3 regions of the Vibrio sp. 10N.261.51.F12 genome follow, and region 3 is predicted to be linked to each of the others. Evidence: predicted binding sites of a transcription regulator. Region 3 holds the regulator's gene; each other region holds the start of a gene.
The links. The regulator CRP, encoded in region 3, controls carbon source genes, mostly activating them, when cyclic AMP is high. The targets are predictions, from matches to a motif close to TGTGANNNNNNTCACA.
Positions count from the first base shown of each region.

Region 1: AB4405_RS09450 (ROK family protein) is a predicted target of CRP. The motif match lies at 5,070-5,085, and genes of this name have one in related genera.
Region 2: cdd (cytidine deaminase) is a predicted target of CRP. The motif match lies at 6,503-6,518, and genes of this name have one in related genera.

Region 1 is NZ_JBFROV010000014.1:478,208-486,467, forward strand. It holds gene AB4405_RS09440 (error-prone DNA polymerase) at 1-2,366, shown strand, start outside; gene AB4405_RS09445 (chemotaxis protein CheV) at 2,708-3,646, opposite strand; gene AB4405_RS09450 (ROK family protein) at 3,765-4,994, opposite strand; gene AB4405_RS09455 (patatin family protein) at 5,244-6,416, opposite strand; gene AB4405_RS09460 (YnhF family membrane protein) at 6,425-6,517, opposite strand; gene AB4405_RS09465 (outer membrane protein) at 6,689-7,282, shown strand; gene AB4405_RS09470 (sodium-dependent transporter) at 7,760-8,260, shown strand, end outside.
Region 2 is NZ_JBFROV010000014.1:4,204-12,463, forward strand. It holds gene AB4405_RS07280 (ATP-binding protein) at 1-411, shown strand, start outside; gene AB4405_RS07285 (PhoX family phosphatase) at 631-2,550, opposite strand; gene AB4405_RS07290 (glutathione S-transferase family protein) at 2,834-3,481, opposite strand; gene sbcB (exodeoxyribonuclease I) at 3,754-5,175, shown strand; gene AB4405_RS07300 (CidA/LrgA family protein) at 5,325-5,690, shown strand; gene AB4405_RS07305 (CidB/LrgB family autolysis modulator) at 5,690-6,376, shown strand; gene cdd (cytidine deaminase) at 6,631-7,518, shown strand; gene purT (formate-dependent phosphoribosylglycinamide formyltransferase) at 7,678-8,260, shown strand, end outside.
Region 3 is NZ_JBFROV010000007.1:49,308-57,567, forward strand. It holds gene astA (arginine N-succinyltransferase) at 1-564, shown strand, start outside; gene astD (succinylglutamate-semialdehyde dehydrogenase) at 657-2,114, shown strand; gene AB4405_RS04245 (DUF1338 domain-containing protein) at 2,125-2,916, shown strand; gene crp (cAMP-activated global transcriptional regulator CRP) at 2,987-3,619, opposite strand; gene AB4405_RS04255 (phosphoribulokinase) at 3,864-4,733, opposite strand; gene AB4405_RS04260 (YheU family protein) at 4,966-5,178, opposite strand; gene AB4405_RS04265 (hydrolase) at 5,235-6,221, opposite strand; gene AB4405_RS04270 (PLP-dependent aminotransferase family protein) at 6,218-7,606, opposite strand; gene AB4405_RS04275 (LysE family translocator) at 7,738-8,260, shown strand, end outside.

The DNA of each region.
Region 1 (8,260 bases), on a different contig from region 3:
ATATCGCGCAACGATGTAAGTTTTCCCTCGGAGAGCTTCGCTACGAATACCCAAGTGAATTAGTCCCAAACGGCGAAACGCCAATGACGTATTTACGAAAGTTGGTTGAGCATGGTAAACACACTCGCTTTCCTGAAGGAATATCTAATGAAATTGAAGACATCATAGAGAAGGAATTAAGGTTAATTGATGAACTCAACTACCCCTTTTTCTTTCTCACCATTCATGACGTTGTTATGTTTGCCAAGCGACAAGGCATCCTCTATCAAGGCCGGGGCTCCGCCGCGAATTCCATCGTCTGCTATTGCTTGTATATTACCTCCGTGGATCCTCGACAGATTTCAGTTTTATTTGAACGCTTCATTAGTAAAGAACGTAATGAGCCACCAGATATCGATGTTGACTTTGAGCATGAGAGACGTGAAGAAGTCATTCAATACCTTTACCAAAAATATGGCAGAGAACGTGCTGCACTGGCGGCAACGGTCATTTCTTATCGATTTAAAAGCGCAGTAAGAGACGTAGGAAAGGCGCTTGGCGTCAGGGAGGTTCAGCTTGATTACTTTATCAAAAATATCAATCGTCGCGACCATAGTACAGGATGGCAGGCCCAGATCATCGAACTTGGGCTACAACCTGATTCCTTAAAAGGCCAACACTTTATTGAGCTAGTCAATGATATCATGGGGTTTCCGAGGCACCTCTCTCAACACGTCGGTGGGTTTATTATCTCATCCGGGCCGTTGTATGAACTCGTACCGATTGAAAATGCTGCGATGAATGAACGAACGGTTATTCAATGGGATAAGGATGATTTAGAAAGCTTAGGGTTACTCAAAGTGGATGTACTTGCCCTTGGCATGCTGACCGCCATTCGAAAGTGCTTTCAATTAGTCAAACAACATTATGGCCATGACCTTAGTATTGCCAGCATCACTCGACGAAAAGATGATGCGAATGTCTATCGCATGTTACAACAAGCCGATACTGTCGGCGTATTCCAGATTGAATCGAGAGCACAGATGAGTATGTTGCCGCGCCTAAAACCAGCGACGTATTACGACCTCGTGATCCAAATTGCCATTGTTCGTCCTGGTCCTATCCAGGGGGATATGGTGCACCCTTTTCTAAAGCGTAGAAACGGTGAAGAAGCCATCTCTTATCCCTCAAAGGAAGTCGAAGAGGTATTATCTCGCACACTTGGTGTGCCCATTTTCCAAGAACAAGTCATCAAACTCGCCATGGTTGCCGCAGGCTTTAGCGGCGGGGAAGCCGATAAACTGCGCCGAGCAATGGCGGCTTGGAAAAAAAACGGTAGCATCTTTACGTTTCGTTCCAAGCTCATCAACGGCATGCTAGAAAGAGGCTATGAACGTGATTTTGCGGAACGCTTATTTGAACAGATTTGTGGCTTTGGTGAGTACGGATTCCCTGAAAGCCACTCCGCCTCATTTGCCGTATTAGCGTATTGTTCTGCTTGGCTGAAATACTACTACCCTGAAGTCTTTTATACCTCCTTGCTCAATAGTTTACCGATGGGTTTCTACAGTGCTTCTCAACTACTACAAGACGCCAAGCGTCATGGTGTCAGCATTTTGCCGATATGCATCAACCATTCGCAATACCACCACTATTTAGTCGAAAACGTTCACCATCAAGACACCGTCTTGTCAATCCGCCTTGGCTTCACACAGATTAAGGGATTGAGCCAAGAAAGCGTAAAGAGAATTCTTCAACATCGTCCTAAAGAAGGATTCACTACACCAACACAAATTAAGCAATTGGGACTCAACAAGAAAGAGCTGGAACAATTGGCATCAGCGGACGCTTTACAATCGATTTCAGGCGATCGTTATTCGACACGCTGGGCCATGATGGACAATGCACATGATCTCCCGCTATTTCAATCGCTCCCTTACGAATCCAAAGCGCTTCCCAATACGCCAACAGAAATAGATAACGTTCTTGAAGATTTTTCATCGACAAACGTCTCATTACGACAACACCCAATTACGTTACTTGATAGAGCAGGTACGCTAGGCCGCTTTACACGTATGCAGGAACTGCATCAGCACGCGCATAAATCGATGGTCAATGTCGTTGGACTAGTGACGGGGAAGCAATCGCCTGGCACGGCTGCTGGGGCCACATTCATTACCTTGGAAGATGATACTGGCAATATTAATATTGTGGTTTGGAGCGCTACCGCGAAAGCACAAAAAAAGGCTTACTTAACGGCTAAGATTTTAAAAATAAGTGGGATTTTAGAAAGAGAGGGAGACGTCACACATATCATTGCTGGTAGGCTCACCGACATGACACATGAACTGTCCAAACTCACCATTCAATCGCGGCAGTTTCACTAGCCTTAAACTAGACTGGACGTAAACTAGAAACAATAAAAAAGGGAGCAAATGCTCCCTTTTCAATCCAAGCTATCACTACGCTTCAAGCATTGAATTATCGATCTATTTCAACTGCCGCTTCCGTACGTCTTTTCTTCCATTCCTTGAAGACCAGTAAACTTAAAGTCATGATGACTTTTGAAGTTAGCCAAATCATTCTGATGGAACAACCTTAGTCAGTAGTTTTATAATCTGCGGTACTTATCGTAATAGCACAATTCGCAATAGCACAATAAATACACAAGAATGATAACATGACATTAATTCATCCGTAACAAAGCAAATAGAGCAAAAAGTCTAAATTATAATATTTGACCCATCCGCTGCTGTACAACGTCGACTAACAGATCAGGCTGGAATTTCGAAATAAACCGGTCACAACCAACTTTCTCAACCATTGCGTCATTGAAGCTACCGCTAAGAGAAGTATTGAGCGTAATATACAACTGACTCATTCTCGGGTCGCTTCGAACTTCGTGAGTAAGTTTATATCCGTCCATTTCCGGCATTTCTGCATCCGTGATCATCATTAACAGTTCGGAGCAAACATCAATACCTTCGTCGCACCACTGTTTAAGTAATCTAAGGGCCATCGCGCCATCAAAACACTCGATAATTTCGACACCGAGTTGAGATAAAGTGCCTTTTACTTGGCTCCTAGCAGTTGATGAATCATCAACAATTAATATTTTTTTCCCAGCAAGATGAGGCAAGAGGGCCTTATCCAGTGTCTCTTCTGAGATACTCACATCATAATCAATGATCTCAGCAAGTACTTTCTCGACATCAATAATTTCAACCAATTCGATTAATTGGTCTTGTTCAACTTTGGTAATCGCTGTGAGATAATTGGCACGTCCAACCGTACGAGGCGGTGGTTGAATTTCCGTCCAAGTTGTATTAACAATGTTTCGAACCTCACCGACAAGAAACCCCTGAACCGTACGATTATACTCAGTAATAATAAGATTATGGTCCCCCCCTTCCGCAGGTCTAGGAAAACCCACAGCTCGACGAAGGTCAATAACTGGCACAGAGACACCACGTAGTGATGCCACACCACAGATACTAGGGTGAGAGCCGGGAAGTTGAGTAAGCACAGGAAGCTTAATCACTTCCTTTACCTTGAATACATTTATAGCAAAAGTCTGACGGCTGTTCAGGTTGAACAATAAAAGTTCTAACCTGTTTTCTCCCACCAATTGCGTTCTTTGATCAACTGAACTTAATACGCTCGACATGAGACTTCCTTGGCAAAACACATACGAAGATTCTTATCTCATGTAATTGGCACCATGGACAAGAAGTTTAGCGACGAAAGGTAGAAAACTATGATGCATCGCAAAGACGGTAAAGTGGTTAGCCTTCAATAACTTTCATAAGTAGTACACCGTCATAAAGCGCTTGTTTGACAAGTGCAGCTCCAGGCATGGTAGCTTGTTTATAAAAACGAGATTCCACTATTTTGAGATTCTTAGTGTAAGCAGGAAGGCTTTGCTGCTCAATACAGCGCTGAATCGCAGGATACAAGATGTCTTTAGCCTGGTTAATCACGCCACCAATCAATACTTTTTCAGGGTTAAACAGATTGATCACAATAGCAATCGCCGATCCGAGGTGATCGCCTAATTTTTCAATAACATTAACCGCTAAAGGGTCACCATTTGCGGCCGCTTCACAGATTGCTTCAACACTCACATCTTCATCATCATTTAACGCCTCAACCAAACTCGACGCTTCTCCATTGGCAATTCTTTGTATCACTTCACGGCGAATAGCTTGAGAACTTGCCACCGTTTCCAGGCATCCTTTGTTGCCGCAATGGCATTCCATTCCATTACGATCAACCTGAATATGTCCCAGCTCACCAATATTACCATGTCTTCCTTGCAGCACCCGGCCATCGAGAATAATCCCTGCGCCAACACCATGGTGAATAGAAATGAGTACCGAGTTATCACAATCTTGAGAATGACCGAAGAGATTTTCAGCTAACGCCCAGGCACGCGTATCGTTGGCTACGAAGACAGGCAATCCTGTAGCGTTAAATATCTCAGAGCCAATCGGAAAGTTAGCAACGTTATAATGCGGCATCTGCAAAACAATGCCTTGCTCAGTGTTCACTAATCCCGGGAGCGTCAACGCGATACTGGTGACTCTATCGAGTTGATCGTTATAAGTTTCAAAAAACTCCTCAATTTCATACAGAAGGCGAGCAGCGACATCTTCTTGATCAACTTCATGAATTTCTATTTTGGTATCGATAAGCACATCTCCTCCTAACTCATGAAGAGCAATCGAGAGGTACCCACGTCCGAGACGCATCGATAAAAATTGCCAACCTTGATTATTGGTCTGTAAACCAACAGCAGGGCGACCACGACTGATCGCTTCCTGAACCACGGTTTCATGAATGAGGTGTGCAGCGATAAGTTCTCGCGTAATTTTCGTAATACTTGCCGGCGCTAAACCGCTTAGCTTCGACAAATCGATACGCGAAATAGGCCCATATTGGTCTATTAATTTATACACACGACCAGCATTGACCTGCTTGATATGGTCGATATGCCCAGGTTGAGCCATGTACATTTTGCACTCCAAAAAACAACAACCTAGCAATTTTTTTACTTTGCGAAGTAATTGTGAAGTAGTTTAATGAATCGCCGTGACAAACATCACGCATATAGGGTGAACTTTGGGGTGCAAGTCATGTTACACGCCATCATTGGGACTAGAAACATGAAAGTTTACTACATTTCACAAGGTCAAAACGAGGAGAATTGCAATTGATGAACCACTTTTTTTACTTCGATTAATAAGCGCAATGCACGCTTAGTATTATATTCGATCATCACTGAATAAATCAGAGGCTTTCTTACCTTTAGTCACACCTTGATACTGCTCAATAAATCGAAAACCCGCTTTTAAACCCAGCTGATAATCATGCAAAATATCATCTTTATCACTCATTAGCGACGATGTTTTTAACGGTTGACTTGGTGCAATCTGAACAATAAAGCAGTCATCCGGTGGAAGTGACAAGAACGTGTTGGTAAGTGAATAAGTTTGATAGTGCACCATCAACATATCAGCCAAGCCTGCATCAAATTTTTCACCAAAGAGATGACTTAACCGATAAATATCAGCGCCACCAAACAACCAGCGCCCACCATTGATCATATTTAGATGCTGAGAATGTTTCTGAGCCACTGCTTTACTCAATTGAAGGTCAAAAAAACCATTCCAATCTTTAGACCACTGCTCAAGTTTATCCTGCCATTGAAGTTGCACACTGTTTAAAGACTCGCGAAACCAAGCGGGTGACTCAGTGATGCGCTCTTCGTCAACGATAGTCGGTTCAACGCCACTATCACTTTCCTCTGTTCGAATCACAACGATCATTCGGTTTTCTTGCCGCCATGCCTCTTGCACTGGGATCGATGCCGATACTCCCCCATCAATAAACTCTTGTCCATCAATCGCCACGGTGCCTTCAAAGAGATTAGGGATAGCGCTCGTTGCCATCATGACGGAATACCAGTCTTGCTTCAGCATAGGCAAATAATGGTCTTTAAGCGTAGAGGCATCGGTGACCGCGGCATAAGCACGCCGCTCACCAATGACTCTGCGTCCCATATCAATATCGAGTTTGTAGGGATACTCACATAACTGATCGAGTGCCCACTCCAAATTGAGAGACTGCTTTTTCCGAATGAAACTAAATACATTAAAAAATTTTGGATCCGTAGTCAGATCCAGAAGAAATGATCGGCCTAATCCAGGTTGACGAGACAGGTATGCACACAAGTTTAAGGCACCTGCGGAAGTACCATAAAATTCATCAAAGGGATCAAAATTAGACAATAAAAAAGAGTCGAGCACCCCTGAGGTAAAGATCCCACGCTGTCCACCACCTTGCGCAACCAGCGCTGTTTTTCCTGCTACATATTGGGCAAGACGCGCGACATCGCAAGCAGCATGGGTATCCGTTACCACACCGGTATTCTTCATCGTTATAATTAAGCGGCCAGAATTGCAGTAAAACCAAAGGCAAAAATAATGCCTAATGCGACCGTAACAATCCCCAGCGCCATTTTCATATCAAATTCCATACAACCTCCAGAATGTAACATTACATTTACTATTGTGACACACTATGGCATTGCAGAAATAACAACTTCAAAATTATGATGTTAGTGTCACACTATGTTTAAACGTTAGTACAATTTGATTCATACAGCTAGCCAATCAAGCTCCAATAGCAGCAACGGTAAGGACATGTCATGGTATCGCTCATTCTGCAATCATTTCGGTTTATTTTTGTTTTAATTCTTCCTTATCCTGTATTTGCTAGTGTCATTTTAACTCCGTTTATTGGAACCAGTGTTGGGGGGACCGCTGAGGACGAAAATAACAATAAATATGATATATCAGCTTCAACTCACCTCGCTTTAGCGATCGAATTTCCGGTAAAAAATGGTCGAATGGGACTATTTTATTCTCACCAAAATTCGTCACTTGATACCCTAAATCTTGAGACAACAATACAATACCTTCAATTTCAGAGTAGCGCTGAATACCTTGTTGCAAACAAAACCATCACTTATATCGGCGCTGGGATCGGCGCCTCTCATATATCAGCACAATGGACTCGCTCTCAAACAGGTTTTGCAGCCAGTATTTACGGTGGCGTGGAATATCAACTCACTCAGCGTTTATTTATCAATGGACAAGCACGCTGGCAAGGCACTGTTGTCGACAACGAAACGGTATCCGTATGCAACTTACCGACAACAGAGGCCAGCTGCCTCATCGGTTTCAATACCCAGTGGATGAACCAATTCCAAACAAATATTGGCATTTCAGCAAAATTTTAGTGCCAACCTCTATCCACGACTTCCTCCCGGAATTTATATTGGTGAGTAGCACATTATTTAGTGACTCCATCTAAAAAACCTAAAAGTTGTTTAGACTAACTTTAAACTCTACCTCATCACTTATAATTGCAACACACCTCACATTAAGTTAATTAAACCATAAATTAGATAAAAATGAGTGTTTACCGCCAAACAGCAAGTAAGCCTACCCAGACGTAATCTATTGCTAATCAACTATAAGATGGGTAACCTTATTTTAATGCATAGTCGAAAGTTTCAGTATTGACCACTGGTGGTTTAATAATTCAGGTGGAATCGGCGTGCTTTACAACTTAAAACAGAATTAAAAACCATAAATTTCACATTACACAATCGAACATTATGCTTACCAAGTAAATAGTCATTCAATTATTGGTATAGCACTCTATTCATTGAATAGCATTTTATGTCGCAGACAATGTATAAAAGGAGTTAACTATGAAGCGCGAACAATGGGGATCTCGAGCTGGATTCATTCTAGCCGCAGTAGGATCAGCAATCGGACTTGGTAACATCTGGCGATTCCCTTACATGGCTTATGAGAATGGCGGCGGAGCTTTCTTTATTCCTTATCTATTCGCCATGATTACCGCTGGTATCCCTTTCATGATTCTTGAATTCAGTATGGGACAAAAATATCGCGGCTCAGCGCCTAAAACACTGAGTAAAATAAATTCTAAATTTGAATGGCTTGGTTGGTTTCAGGTAGGGGTAGCGGCCACAATCGCTGTCTATTATGTCGCGGTAATCGGTTGGGCTATCTCTTATTTCGGCATGTCATTCACCCAAAGCTGGGGCACAGACACTAATGCATTTTTCTTCAGCGAATACCTACAACTTGGTGACAATTCACCGACTAGTCTAGGGTCGATTCAGTGGAAAATCGCCGGAGCGATGCTTCTTGCTTGGGGTATCACCTATTCAGCCATTGCCGGTGGT
Region 2 (8,260 bases), on a different contig from region 3:
AGCAAAGCTCCAGCTCAAAACTCAACCATTCTTATTGTTGAGGATAATAAGGTTAATCAACAAATTGTAACGATCAATTTGAAGAAACTGGGCATTGAATTTATCGTCGCCAATAATGGCCAAGAAGCGGTCGACTTCTATCAGCAGCAACACGCCACGATTGGCCTAATACTAATGGATTGTATGATGCCGATCGTAGATGGTTTTCAGGCGACGAAGCTGATTCGTGCATACGAAGACACTAATAATCTGCCACGTAAACACATTATTGCGCTCACCGCTTCGGTGCTCGATGACGACATTCAAAAGTGCTTTGATAGTGGGATGGATGACTACTTACCCAAGCCCTTTAAGAGAGACGTGCTCATTGAGAAATTAGACAAACAAGTTAATTTTTTTGCGACAACTTAGAAGCCAATTATTCATTTGGATTGACTCAATTTCACGATTAAACAAAAGAAGGGTTCTGAACAATTCAGAACCCTTCTTAGTTTTCAAACTATGGTGTATGTGCAGCACTAAGCAATAGCCACGTCAGTATGACGTAGCTATTGACTCTCTAATTATGTAGCTTTTAACTCTCTAATATACAGCTATTAAGTCTCTAATATACAACTATTAAGTCTCTAATTACGCCCCTATCACGCCGCCATCATTACGTGTAATGACCATAACAGAAGAGCGAGGAATCGATTTTCCACCATCAGGAAAATGTGACGACGCCAATTCTTCGCCTGGATGTTGAACCCCAACGAACATGGTTTTATTATCCGGTGACAACGTTAAACCGGTAATCTCACAGGCTATTGGCCCGGTTAGGAATCGGCGAATTTCTCCCGTTTTAGGATCACCACACAACATCTGATTGTTGCCCATTCCAGCGAAATCCCCCTTGTTTGAGTATTTACCGTCAGTTTGAATCCATAGTCGTCCTGCACGGTCAAATCCGATACCGTCGGGGCTATTAAACATGTTGTCTTGGTTGATGTTATCAGAACCAGCCATCAAGCCAGACTCATGTACATCGGGGTTACCGGCTAACACATAGATATCCCACTCGAAAGATTCAGCGGTGTGATTTCCTTCCGTTGGTCGCCAACGAACTATATGTCCGTAAGGATTTTTTTCTCGTGGGCTAACCGCATTTAACGGTTGATTCTCTTTTACACCACGATATTTGTTATTCGTGAGCGTACAAAATACCGATTGCTTATCTGGGTGTACGGCTACCCATTCAGGACGATCCATGGTGGTTGCACCGACTTGCGTTGCGGCCATTCGAGCAAAAATCATGACCGAGGCAGGGTCTGCGAAACCATTCTCAGGCGTTAAACCATTTTTGCCCCAGGTCAATTCAATCCATTGACCTTGTCCCGCCAACTCACCTTCTTCGCCAACAAATTTAGCGACATACAAGGTACCTTCCTCTAACAAATCTCGGTTACTGTCCGCGCCTTTGACAAATTTATTTTTGGACACAAATTTGTAAAGGTGCTCGCCGCGTTCGTCATCCCCTAAGTAAACAACAACATGACCATCGTCATTCACCATTAGTGCCGCATTCTCGTGCTTAAATCGACCGAGAGCACTGCGTTTCTTTGGTGTCGAATTTGGGTTCATCGGATCAATCTCAACAACCCACCCATGGCGATGGGGTTCGTTAGGCTCCTTGGCCATATCGAAACGCGAGTCATGCTTATACCACTCGTAACCCCTATCTTGGTCTGCCAGTCCATAACGGTCATACGATTCCGAAAGAGCTGCCCCTGAGGTGTTGGCAAAATAGCCGTTAAAGTTTTCTTCACATGTTAAATAGGTGCCCCATGGCGTCTCACCATTTGCACAATTATTAAATGTGCCCATGATGGTTTTACCCGACTTGTCATCCGATGTTTTTAACAATGTGTGACCCGCAGCGACGCCCGTCATTTCCATCTCGGAAAATGCGGTTATTCGACGGTTTAGGCGACCTTCAATATTTACTTGCCATTGTCCATTTATTTTTAGCAGTTCAACGACTGAAACACCATGCGCCGCTTGTGCTTTACGCACATCATCTGCAGAAATATTTTTACCTTGATGCTCATACAAATATTCATTATTGGTGTATTCATTATTAACGACTAACACCGCTCTTTCATCTGAAAGTAGGAAAAAGGTCATGCCGTCATTGTTATCACCAAATTGCCTTTCTTGCGCTTTTGAGTCATTGGACTGCTTGAAGCCCGGCGCATTGCTGAAAAGAGGATCGCCCCATGATATCAACACATCGGCTTGGTAGCCCTCTGCAACCTTAACCGAATCAGAAGTAGAAATAGGAATAGCGTCAAAACCCAGCAAGGGTGAGTCTTTCGCCATGGTATCGGCGATAGCGCTGCTGACAGGACTCGCAGCAAAGAAACCAACCGTGCCGGCCGCACCCGTTGCTTTGAGGAAAGAGCGACGTGATTGGAGCAATGCTTCATTTGCTGCAGCAGCGTCAACAAACTTGTTAAATTCAGGCTCGTGCTTAAGAGGGCGTTGGTCATGGTCATGATTAAATAGCTTCACAGAACTTCCTTTCTTCTACCGGTTAAGCCTTTTGAGTAAGGCTACTAATAATATATGAAAGTGATAATGCGCTGACTATATGACATATGGGTTACATATAATTAACATTTGTGTGTCGCAATTAAATTTTAAGCGCTGAGCCGAATCATTACTCATCCGTTTTGCGATAGCGCAACGCTTGCAAAGTCTATTCTCAGTTAAATCAGAAGACGAATCGCTCGTACATAAACAGATTATTCACATGTAAATAAAAAACCATTCGCATGTAAATAAATAGTGGCCATCACTCAGACAACCGAAACGGTATAAGGCTAATCCCTTCAATTCCACAAACAGCCGCGATGGTTGGGTGCCAAGATAATCTTTCTAGGTATTGCCCTAGATAGCGATATTGCATTGGAGACGGAGAAATCGTTAAGGCCCACTCGGAAAGCATAAACAAGAAAAAGTCACAAGCTGAAAGCTGATCACCAAGTAAATACTGACCTTTACTGAGTTGCTCATCGATGATGGTTAAGGCTTCTCCAATCCTCATATCTTGTGCAGCAATAATGCTGGCGATCGCGCTAGAATCCACGGTGTGTCTATGAGGGTAATACCGCACCATCAGTTCAGCTTGTAAGGTGTTCGTTAAAAACATCATCCATTGAAAAAACAATGGTCGCTCAGTATCCCCAACTTTAGGTAGTAAGGTTTTTGATGGATATTTTTCGGCTAAATGTACACAAATTGCTGGGCTCTCGAAAATCGGTTGCCCATCATCGACAAGGGTGGGAATACGGCCTGCGGGGTTTAATTTCAGGTAATCTGCCGATTTATGATGCTGGTTATCTCTATCGACGAGAATTAATTCATACGGCACGTCCAAGTGATGCAAAATAAAATGAGGCGCTAGAGACGCGTTATTAGGATAGTAATAAAGTTGATACACGTTAGTTCCTTAACTGAGGTTCATGATGGGAGGATGCCTCAAATCCACTTAACCATAACGCATCGCATTTAGCGTGTGAAGCGGCGAAGAGTGAGAATCTGATGATTATTCACACAACTACTCACCCATTTATTCAAGCATTTAGTCATCACCTTAGAATAGGGCTTTTGGCGTTTGCCTTAAACCTAGCGCAGTGGTCTAATAGTTAAATCAGTCGTATCCCTATATCTGTGCTCTAACGCGCATCCTGATAGGAACAAAGGAAAGACCCCATGTCTCAACACGAACCCTCTTATTTCTTTTTTGATTATGAAACATGGGGTATCAGCCCTGCTAAAGACCGTCCATGTCAATTCGCTGGTGTTAGAACCGATATGGATTTCAATATCATAGGCGAACCCTTAGTCATTTACTGTCAGCCCCCTTCTGATTATCTCCCCTCTCCAGAAGCAGCGTTGATCACCGGTATAACACCACAAATCTGCATTGAAAAGGGATTACCTGAACCTGAGTTCATCAAAAAGATCCATCAAGAATTGGCGACACCAAATACGACGAACCTGGGCTACAACAGCATTCGCTTCGATGATGAAGTCACACGTTATACCTGCTATCGCAACTTTATCGATCCTTACGCGTGGAGCTGGAAGAACGGCAATTCGCGTTGGGACTTATTAGATTTGATGCGAACGTGTCATGCGCTGCGCCCGCAAGGGATTGAGTGGCCTGAGAATGCTGATGGATTTACCAGTTTTAAACTAGAGCACCTCTCCATCGCTAACGGCATTGAACATGCGAATGCTCATGACGCAATGGCTGACGTCATCGCAACCATTGAACTCGCCAAAAAAGTGAAAGCGGCGCAACCAAAACTGTTTGATTATTTTTACTCGATGCGCCAGAAACGTAAACTAAATGAACTGGTTGATATTGTTAACATGACTCCGCTTATGCATGTCTCAGGTATGCTTGGACGCGAATGTCAATACACCAGTTGGGTTGTGCCTATTGCTTGGCACCCAACCAATCAAAACGCTGTTATTGTGGCTGATTTAGCAAAAGATCCACAACCTATCTTAGATTTAACAGTAGAAGAGTTACATACTCGCCTCTACACGAAACGGGACGACCTTGCCCCAGATGAACTTCCAGTACCACTGAAATTAATCCATTTAAATAAATGTCCAATCTTAGCCCCAGCTAAAACACTGACCGCAGACAACGCAGAAGCAATCGGCATCGACCGCCAACAATGCTTAGCAAACTTGGCTCTGCTCAAAAAGAACCCTGAGATTCGAGAAAAATTGATTGGCTTGTACAATATCGAACGCGAATTTGATAATGATAACGACGTTGATACTCAGCTTTATAGCCAGTTTTTCTCGCCGTCCGATCGCGCAGCGATGGATATTATTCTAGAGACCGACCCTAACAACCTTTCAGCGCTGGACATCAGCTTTAGTGATACAAGAATTGAACCTTTACTGTTTAGGTATCGCGCTCGACATTATCCTTGGACGCTTGATGAAGCCGAGCAACAAAAGTGGGCCGGCCACTGTCGAGAATTTTTCGAGAGTCGGATCGAAAAATATATGTTCAACCTAGAAAATCTGGTGATGGAAAACGAATCTGATGAGAAGAAACTCACCGTATTGAAATCGGTGTACCGCTACGTTGAAAAATTAACGTCTTGAGCGTCCTTCCCTTCTTGCTAAACATGAGTCAGAAGGGAAAACTATTGCTACCAGAGCGTTTACGTTAGCCTTTACAACTCATTCATTTCCACTTTCAAATTGGGCATAACATGATTTGTTGTTTGCCCAGCGCCGTCGAAGAGAATGTCATGATAAAAACTGTGCTTCACTACATCTTATCTTTTGCCCTAATTTTTGCCGCTTTGTTTGCCGGTAATACGATCCAAAGCCTGCTCGATGTCTCTATCCCAGGCAGTGTTTTCGGCATGCTGTTACTCTTTACATTAATGGCGACGGGGATTCTTCCCGTCAAAGCCGTTCAACCGGGTGCGCACGCTTTTATACGCTATATGATCCTTTTGTTTGTTCCCGTTAGCGTGGGGTTAATGAACCATTTCGATACGCTTATCGATAATGCACTTCCAATCCTTGCAAGTGCAGTTGGCGGCACCATGATCGTCCTCGTTTGTCTATCTGTATTTTTAGACAGATTTCTTAAAAAGGGGAACAAATAATGTGGATATTCGCGACAATTATCGTGTTCTTTATCGCTCGATTTATTGGACAAAAAGTCAAAAACCCGCTGTTCAATCCATTATTGATAAGTATCGCCATCCTTATTCCAACATTGCTAATTTTTAATGTGCCCTTCGACACTTACTATCAAGACAACGAATGGATAAGTTATCTATTGCAACCAGCCGTGGTTGCCCTAGCCTACCCTTTATATGAACAACTGCCACAAATTCGCGCAAATTGGCGCATCATTATCTTAGCTTGTGGGGTAGGCAGTGTAGGCTCTATGTTTACCGCGTCCGTTATTGCGGTTTGGCTAGGTGCTGACATGCAATTAGTCGCGAGCTTATTAGGTAAATCCGTTACTACACCAATCGCAATGGAAGTCTCAAGTCATTTAGGTGGTGAGCCTGCGATCGCCGCAATACTTGTTTTATTGGTCGGCTTATTTGGTGCGATCTTAGCTTACCCTTTATATCAATTGCTCGGCGTCACACACCCGATTGCAAAAGGTCTGACTATGGGCACCGTTTCCCACGCACTTGGAACCGCAACATGCGCCGAAAAAGATCCAAGAGATGCCGCATTTAGTTCATTGGCCTTGGTTATTTGTGGGATCATAACCTCAGTGTTAGCACCTTCGTTTTTTGCCTTCGCTCTCTGGTTAAATCACGTTTTGGGCTAAGCGAGTATTGTGATTACCTCACTATCTGAGCGCAGTTCCGATTTTGGCTCAGTTACTGTTCTGGTTGAGCTAGGTATCTTGCTAGATCGTTGCTGCGCATCTTGACGCACCAACAAACGAGCATTGCGTGACATCACTCTAATTATGCAAAATGAATCATTGTTGCACCATTAATTGTGATGCAGATCGATATAAGTGATGATAAAGTTACATAGAATAAATAAAAACACTTATAGAAATTAAAGGGAACACGAATGACAGATCGTTTTGACTCTGTACTCAATGAAGCGCCAGCAATCATTAAGCAGTACTTAGAACCTATTGTCACCCATGAACAATTCGATGCGACGCTTAGCCCTAGCCAATTTGAAACGCTGCTTTCTCTTTCAGGGCTAGCCGATAATGAGCTGCGCCTGGCGTTGCTCCCTTTTGCAGCGGCATATTCCTATGCCCCTATTTCTGAGTTCTTTGTTGGTGCAATTGTTCGAGGGACGTCTGGTAAGCTCTATTTTGGTGCCAATATGGAGTTCCTTGGTGCTCAGCTCGGTCAAACGGTTCACGCAGAGCAATCGGCGATAAGTCACGCTTGGATGAAAGGTGAGCAAGGCGTCAAAGACATCACCATTAACTTCAGTCCTTGTGGGCACTGCCGCCAATTTATGAATGAATTGACCACCGCCCAACAGCTCGTCGTTCAGCTGCCTGAACGCGACGAAATGACATTACAGCAATACTTACCAGAAGCATTTGGTCCTGGGGACTTAGGGATCACCGATGGTTTAATGACGCCTCTTTCTCACGGTAAAGATATTAGCAATGTCAGTCTGTTAATGAAGCAAGCCGTTGACGCTTTGAACCGTAGCCATGCACCTTATACTAATAATCTTAGCGGCGTTGCTATCAAGATGAACGATGGTCGTTTATTTCAAGGTGCTTATGCCGAAAATGCGGCGTTTAACCCTAGTTTACCGCCGCTACAGGTTGCACTTGCTCAGCTATTATTGGCGAAACAATCGTTGAATGATATTAGTCTCGTTGCTTTGGTTGAGATGGCTGACGGCAAAATTAGCCACCTAGCAGACACTCAAGCTACGCTAGAAGCCATTAATCCAGACATTCAGGTCGAATACGCTACTATTTAAGCAATAAATAACGTGCTTCCAAGCTGAAGCACGTCTACCTTCCCAACTCAAAGTGATTCTCTTAATTACGGCATAAAACACGCGCGCAAACGATTGCTTTTTCTGTATAAATCAGTATTATTCACCGGAATTTTCCTGATTTATACACAAGGATCTAATATGTTTGGTACTGCAACGAGTGAAAATGCTACCCGAGTGTTATTACTGGGCTCAGGCGAGCTTGGTAAAGAAGTCGCTATTGAATGTCAGCGTCTCGGATTAGAGGTCATTGCGTGCGATCGATATCCTAACGCACCAGCCATGCAAGTTGCTCATCGCAGCTATGTACTCGACATGCTAGACGGTGATGCACTTGAAGCGATCATCACAAAAGAAAAACCTGATTTTGTCGTCCCAGAAATTGAAGCTATCGCCACAGAAAAGCTGGTGGAACTTGAAGCTCAAGGGCTAAATGTTGTGCCAACGGCAAACGCCACCAAGTTGACGATGAACCGCGAAGGTATTCGTCGACTTGCCGCAGAAGAACTTGGCCTTAATACCTCTCCTTATCGCTTTGCCGACAGCTACGAAGACTTCGTAAGCGCCGTAGAATACGTTGGTATCCCTTGCGTCGTAAAACCCGTAATGAGTTCTTCAGGCAAAGGCCAGAGTATCATTAAAAATCAAGACGATATCGATAACGCCTGGACGTATGCCCAAGAAGGTGGACGCACTGGTGCAGGACGTGTCATCGTAGAAGGTT
Region 3 (8,260 bases):
CACCCGCAGCGCTTCTCTAAAACGATTTTTGCAGAGATGCGAGGTGTATCAGATGCTGAAGGTAACTCACCGTTTTGGAAGTGGTTACAAGAGCATTTCTTTTCGATTGAATTCACCATGGCAGATTACCTGACGGGTATTGGTAAGAAGGGTTTCATTGCCGATCTTATGCCTAAGTTACCGATTTACGTCAATTTGTTGAGTAAAGAAGCGCAAGCGGTGATTGGTCAGGTGCATGACAATACCAAACCCGCCTTGAAGTTGCTCGAGAGAGAAGGCTTCACCTGTCGAAACTATGTGGATATTTTTGATGCTGGCCCGACCGTGGAGTGCGATCTACAAAATATCCAAGCGATTAGGAATTCATTCCGAGCCAAGGTATCGATCTCAGAGCACGCCAGTTCACAAGATTACCTTATTGCAAATACGTCATTTGAACACTTTAGAGCAACAGCCGCGAAAGCCGCTTATGACGCAGAAAGCCAGCGTGTCTTGTTAGCTCCAAGCGTGGCCGAGGCCTTGAACCTTTCTGAAGGTGATATGGTACGTATGCTCGCTCAGTAACAGGCTCTTGATGTTTATCCCGCCACGTTTGGTTATTTTTCGTGGCGTTGAAGACAATGCTCCAACCATTTTTATATGTTAAGGAATTCTCGATGACTCAATGGATCGCAGGACAGTGGGTAGCAGGACTTGGTGAACAATTTCATTCATTGTCACCTTACAATAATGAGGTGGTTTGGCAGGGACAATCAGCCACACCGGCGCAGGTTGAGTCCGCGGTTAGTGCCGCAAGACAGGCGTTTATCTCTTGGAAAAAAACCTCGTTTGAAGCGCGTGAAGCCATTGTATTAGCCTTTGCCGAAAAGCTAAAAGCGCGCAGTGAAGAGATTGCTATAGCGATTGCTAAAGAAACGGGGAAACCGTTGTGGGAAACTCGAACGGAAGCGGGCGCGATGGCCGGTAAGATTGCGATTTCCATTCGAGCCTATCACGAGCGTACTGGTCGCTCACAGCGAGAAGCGGCGGGGAACCAAATAGTCCTTCGTCACCGCCCTCTTGGTGTAATGGCAGTATTTGGGCCTTATAACTTCCCAGGGCACCTGCCCAATGGCCATATTGTTCCAGCGTTGCTGGCAGGGAACACGGTTGTCTTTAAGCCTTCTGAACAAACGCCACTAGTGGGTGAGCTTGCCATGCAGATTTGGCAGGAAGCAGGGTTGCCAGAAGGGGTTATTAACCTAGTGCAAGGCGGTAAAGAAACTGGCATTGCTTTAGCCGATGCCAAAGGTATTGATGGCGTGTTGTTTACTGGCAGCGCGAATACTGGCCATGTCCTACATCGTCAATTTGCCGGTCAGCCTGATAAAATGCTGGCGCTAGAGATGGGGGGCAACAACCCATTAGTTGTCAGTGAGGCGTATGGCGATCTTGATGCAACGGTCTACACCATCATTCAGTCTGCCTATATCAGTGCAGGGCAACGTTGTACGTGTGCCCGCCGATTGTATGTTCCCTTTGGCGATAAAGGTGACCAGCTTGTTGAGGCCCTGGTCGCCGCGATAGCAAAAATACGTATCGATGAGCCGTTTGCCGATCCGGCACCCTTCATGGGACCACAAATATCCATGCAGGCAGCACAAAACATCATACAGGCTCAGTCCGCATTGCAAGCCTTAGGCGGCAAGAGTTTGGTTGAGTCACAGCAGCGACAGGCAGCATTTGTGACGCCAGGGTTGATTGATGCGACCACAATTGATGTATTACCGGATGAAGAATATTTTGGCCCGTTGTTGCAGCTTGTACGCTATGAAACGCTAGAGCAAGCGGTTGAACTTGCCAATGATACCCGTTTTGGTTTATCCGCAGGACTTATCTCAACCAATGACGACGAGTGGTTGTATTTTGTTGACCATATCCGTGCTGGTATTGTGAATCGTAACCGTCAGTTGACGGGCGCGAGCGGTGATGCACCATTTGGTGGCCCTGGTGCATCCGGTAACCTGAGGCCGAGTGCTTTCTATGCCGCAGACTATTGTGCCTATCCGATGGCATCGATGGAGGGAGACGAAACGATTCTTCCAGCGACCTTAAGCCCAGGACTCGACCTCTAAGGAGCGACATATGAAAGTTGAATGGTTATTTGAGCAACTGTGGCAAGATTATACGACGCGCCTGTGTCCATCCGCCGCGAAAATTCAGGGGTTGCTGAAGGAGCAAGAAGCACTGATTAATGATCACATTGCCTTGCGCACCTTTAATCTCGACCCTGTTGGTATTGAGACATTGGCCAAGCCTTTTCTTGAGCTTGGTTACCAGCAAGGAGGCGAGTATGAATTCAAAGCTAAAAAGCTGTCAGCCATTCATTTAGAGCATGCAGACCACACGTTACCTAAGGTTTTTATTAGCGAACTGTGTGTGGAGCAGTGCTCACCCGAGCTACAGGCCATTGTGACCAAGCTGGTGGATCAAGTTGATAGTGCGGCCGTATCGTCGGCAGATTTTCTGTTTGGTGGGCGTCTGTGGACGTTGAGCAGCGAAGATTATCAAACACTGGCGCAAGAAAGTGAGTATGCCTCTTGGCTTGCCGCTCATGGTTATGGTGCGAATCACTTTACCGTGAGTGTGAATCAGTTGCAGCGCTTTGAAGACGTGGTGGCTGTGAATCATTATTTGCGCCAGGCCGGTTTTGAGATCAATGAATCAGGTGGTGAGGTCAAGGGATCGCCTGAGGTATTGCTGGAGCAATCATCGACCATGGCCGATAAAGTATTGGTGTCGTTTTTAGGCGAAGAGAAGCGTGTGCCTGGAGGTTTTTATGAGTTTGCTAAGCGCTATAAAATGAATGATAACACCTACTATCAAGGGTTTGTGGCAGCGTCTGCGGATAAAATTTTTGAGAGTACCCATCAATAAATAGACTCACCCTTTCGCCATAAAAAAAGCCACCTTGCGGTGGCTTTTTAATTATTAGTAACGTTAGATATTAACGCGTGCCGTAGACCACAATAGTCTTACCATGAGCAGAGATAAGGTTCTGCTCTTCCAGCATTTTAAGAATACGTCCTACTGTCTCACGAGAACAACCAACGATCTGGCCGATTTCTTGACGAGTAATTTTGATTTGCATGCCGTCAGGGTGCGTCATTGCGTCAGGTTGTTTTGCTAGGTTAAGTAGCGTCTGAGCAATACGACCAGTTACGTCAAGGAACGCAAGGTCACCAACTTTCTGGCTTGTCACTTGTAGGCGACTTGCCATCTGAGAAGATAAGCGCATGAGAATATCTGGGTTAACTTGGATAAGTTGACGGAATTTCTTGAAAGAAATCTCAGCCACTTCACAAGGTGATTTAGCTCGAACCCACGCTGTACGTTCTTGGTCTTCTTCAAATAGGCCTAGTTCACCGATGAAGTCACCTTGGTTAAGGTAAGACAAGATCATCTCTTTGCCTTCTTCATCTTTGATAAGTACTGCTACTGAACCTTTTACGATGTAGTAAAGTGTTTCAGCCTTCTCGCCCGCATGGATTAGCGTGCTTTTTGAAGGGTACTTGTGAATATGACAATGTGAAAGGAACCACTCTAGCGTTGGGTCGGTTTGAGGTTTACCTAGAACCATATTTCTTACTTCCTCTGCAGGGTATGCTTGCTGCTTTCCATATATTATAGCAAGTCCATTGTGTTGAGACTCACTAGCATAAAAGCACTTTGAAGATGGCGCAAGCGATCTTCTGTTTCAAAGAAATAGTATCCTTTTTTGCGCGGACTTTCTTGATTTTAATCGTGTCATCAGACCATTTTCCTATACAAAACTGTGCACATGATCACGGTATAAAAAATCATCTAAGTTTAGGCGCAAAAAACTAACCTATTTTCCCTGTTTCTATTAGCTGCTGTAGTATAGGACGGACAATTAATTCCATCGCAAAACTCATTTTCCCGCCCGGCACGACGATGGTGTTATGACGTGACATAAAGGAACCGTCAATCATTGAGAGTAGATATGGGTAATCGACATTCTTAATGCCCCTTAAGCGAATGACGACGAAACTCTCATCGAGACTTGGGATTCCCTTCGCATTAAGTGGGTTCGACGTATCAACGGTGGGGACGCGTTGGAAGTTGATATGAGTACGCGAAAATTGTGGTGTGATGTAGCTGAGATAGTCGTCCATTGACCGTACTATGGAATCGGTCACTGCTTCTCTGGAGTGTCCACGGTCACGTGTATCGCGAACAAATTTTTGGATCCACTCCAGGTTGACGATTGGAACCATGCCAATCAAGAGGTCAACGTGCTGAGCGGCATTAATGGCACCATCAACAACACCACCATGTAACCCTTCATAAAATAATACGTCAGAGTTTTGGGGTAAGTCTTGCCAAGGCGTGAAGGTGCCCGGCATTTGATTGTATGGGACCGCTTCGTCGAATGTATGTAGATAGCGACGAAATTGGCCGACGCCATTTTGTCCGTAGTTTTTAAAAAAGGTTTCAAGTGCAGGAAAGTCATTGGCTTGAGGGCCAAAGTAACTGATGTGCTTACCCTGTTCTTTTGCTTTGCGGATCTCGACATCCATCTCTGGGCGAGTAAAGCGATGGAAGCTATCGCCTTCGATAAACGCAGGTCTGATGTTCATCATGTTGAACATCTTGCGAAATGCTTCTGATGTTGTCGTTGTTCCAGCTCCTGAGGAGCCTGTCACCGCGATGATAGGGTGTTTCGCTGACATAACACTTCCTGTGTATTTTTAGTATTCATATCCCGATAAGCTGGGAAATGTTGTTTATGTATGGTTTATCTTAATCTGGGCACGAGCTTATCATGAGCGATTCAATCTATAATTGACGGCAAACGTATCGTTAACGGTAAATATGTAGTTAACGGTAAACGTATAGCTACCATCAACTATTTACTGATAAGCAGAGGCTTACTATAGCACCTCATAGCCAAAGGCGAGATATTTACAACGAGTTACGCATCTTGATGTCGACCGTTTCGTGTAATTCAGAAAAGACAATGACGGCTTCTCCCGATTCTAGTTGGCTTCGTACATGTGCAAGTTTATCGGCTAGAGTGTATTCGCTTTCACCGTAATCGGTGCCTTCACGCAATACAAATTCTTGAATCAAATTATCGAGTGTTTCCGATGCGATCTGCTGCCATGGGATAATCATAAATACCTCTCTCTTCTATGATGGTGAGAGTATATCAGAGATGAGCCCGACAGGAGTTATTCAGCAAGGTGTCGATAATAACTTGGCAATACTTCTTCAAGCCAGAAAACGGGTTTGCGCCAGCTTCCAGATAAAAAGCCGACGTGCCCACCTTGTTCGAGTAAACGATAGCTTAGATGAGGGGTCAGCTCATAATCAGGAATCACCTCATGATTCATAAATGGGTCGTCTTTAGCGTGGATAAACTGCGTAGGGATGACGATATCGTTCAAGCGTGGTAGTGCAGAACATCGTTGGTAATAGTCATCAGCGTCCTTAAAGCCGTGAAGTGGCGCGGTAATTAAATCATCAAATTCATAAAGCCTTTTCATTTCTTTTATTCGAGCGGCGGTTAACCCTAATGCCTCGCTGAGTAGGTGAGTTTTTAATAATGCATTTTTCTTCATCGAAGAGAGTAGGTAGCGTCGATATAGTTTGGAAAAACCTTGTTCAATACGGCTAGAGCACGCTGCGAGGTCTAAAGGGGCAGAAACAATCGTCGCACTATCGAGCTTAGTATCCGTCTTATAATGGGCGAGATAGTTAGTCAACATATTGCCCCCAAGGGATATGCCTACGGCTACCTTTTTGGCATTTGGGTAGCGATGATCCAAAAGCTCAATGAAGTGTCTTGCATCCCCGATTTCACCAGAATGATAGGCCCGAGCCAGACGGTTTAGATTGGGACCACACCCTCTAAAGTGCATCATAACCGCGAGCCAGCCTTGTTTTGCGAAGGCGTGCATCAACCCATTGGCATACGGGCTATTAAAGCAGCCTTCTAGTCCATGAAAGAGGACAAAGACCGGTTTATGCTTTGCCTTATCACTGTGGGGATCTTCACTCCATGCCAGTTCAACAAAGTCATCATCGGGGGTCTCAAGCGTTTCCCACACGGGGTCAAACAAGGAACGACGACGGATGAATCGAGGTATCAAGGTTTGAATATGCGGGTTACCGAGTCCCTTGGCGGCGATAAAAGGTTGTAGTGTCGGTGTGTTCATAATGTGAATTCACTGATTGGGTTTGATAATAATAGTGTATTGAGCTTTTCTACGCCGCTCTCTAGCTGTTCGATCGTTTGGGGGGAGCTTAATGAAAGCCGAACCGCAGGAATGACCGTTCCGCCCGGAGGGGCAAACAACTCCCCAGACTTAACAATGACCCCTAATTCTGCCGATTTTTGAACAAATTCACTGAGTCGCCACTGCTCAGGTAGGGTTAACCACACATGAAAACCACCGTTTTGGTAGCGCATGTTAAAAGCACCGAGAACGCGCTTGGTGATGGCCAGTCGCTGACTCATTTCATTATGAATGGCGGTGATATTGCGCTCTGCATCGCCAGATAGCAGCATTTCACAGGTGAGTGCAATCAGCAAAGGGCTGATCATCCAGCTGTGGTTTTGTAGAGTTAGAACAAGCTGTGGGTACAGTTTTTCTGGCGCACTGAGATAGCCGACACGAAGCCCTGGTGCTAAGCATTTTGAAAAGGCGCCAATATAAATGACGGTTTCTGGTGCCGAGTTTACAAGTGGTGCTGGGGGCGAGTCGAGTAACAAGCCGTTAATGTCATCCTCAATGATATAGACATTGTTGGCTTGGCATAGTGCGATGATAGCTTGGCGCCTTGCGGGTGACATGATAGCAGTGGTTGGATTTTGCAGTGTGGGTGTGAGGTATAAAAAGCGCGGAGAATAGCGCTTGCAGCATACCTCGAGCGACTCCGGTGTGATCCCTTCATCGTCCATTTCAACCCCTTTTAATGTGAGCTGATTTTGCCTTGCAAGTGAGATGACACCGGGGTAGGTGTACTGCTCCACCAACACCGTATCACCCGGACGAGTAAAGGTATCAAGGACCATCTGAATGGCGTGTTGAGCCCCCGAGCTAAACAGCAGCTTGTTGACATCGAGAAGGATGCCTTGCTCTTTCAACCAGTTTGCCACGATAGAGCGATGAGCATCCAAACCAGTTGGCGGTTGGTATAGCATCAGTTGATTAAGGTGCTGCGAAGATTGTCCTATACGCTGCATGGCCTGCTTGAGCATGTCGCTGCGATCGAGCCGCGGTGGAATGTTGTAGCTAAAGTTGCACTCGTTTGAGTGTTCTGGGAGCTCTTCAAACAACCAGCTCGGCTTCTCATTGTCGGTGACATACGTTCCCGCTCCAACTCGTGCTTCGACAAGCCCGCGACGCTCAACCTCTGCGTAAGCGCGAGTAATGGTACCCACGGTGACGGAGAGCTGATCGGCTAGCCAGCGATGGGTGGGCAGCTTTTCATTGCTCGAGAGTGTGCCATTGTTGATTTGATCGCTGATCTGATCGGCAATCTGTTTATAGATCGGCATCGGATCTTGTTTAGTTACACGAATGCTTGAGATTGTCATGGTGACAATAAACCTTTTGCGTCAAGTTTAATCCATTGTTATGGTTATTTTGTCGGCAATTTATCATTTATGCAACCATAAAATGGCAAATTGTATCGATACAATTTAAGCTATTGGATTAAGGAAGCAGCATGGAATGGTCGTTTATAATGTCAGTCGCTTTGTTTGCGATTGTCATGACAGGTACGCCAGGGCCTAACAATGTGATGTTAACGGCGTCGGGTGCCAATTTTGGCTATGTTAAAACGTTGCCACATTGTCTGGGTATCGGGCTTGGCTTGATCAGTTTGATACTGATTAATGGCGCAGGGTTAGGGGTGATCTTTACCAATTACCCTGTGGTTCAGACGTTACTCAAATGGCTGGGTAGCGGTTATTTATTGTACTTAGCGTGGCGGATACTATCGGCTGGGATCAGCACTTCGTCGCAAGATGATCAAGCAAAACCGATGACATGCTTTCAAGCGGTCTTATTTCAGTATTTAAATCCTAAAGCATGGCTGATGTCGATCACTGCAGTGAGTTCATTTGCGCTTTCCGGTGAGAGTTATTGGTTCTCACTTGGGGCGATCTGTTTGATCTTCTTATTGATTCAAGTCCAAACGTCTTCTGTTTGGATCGGCTTTGGCACGATAATTCGCCGCTACTTATCGA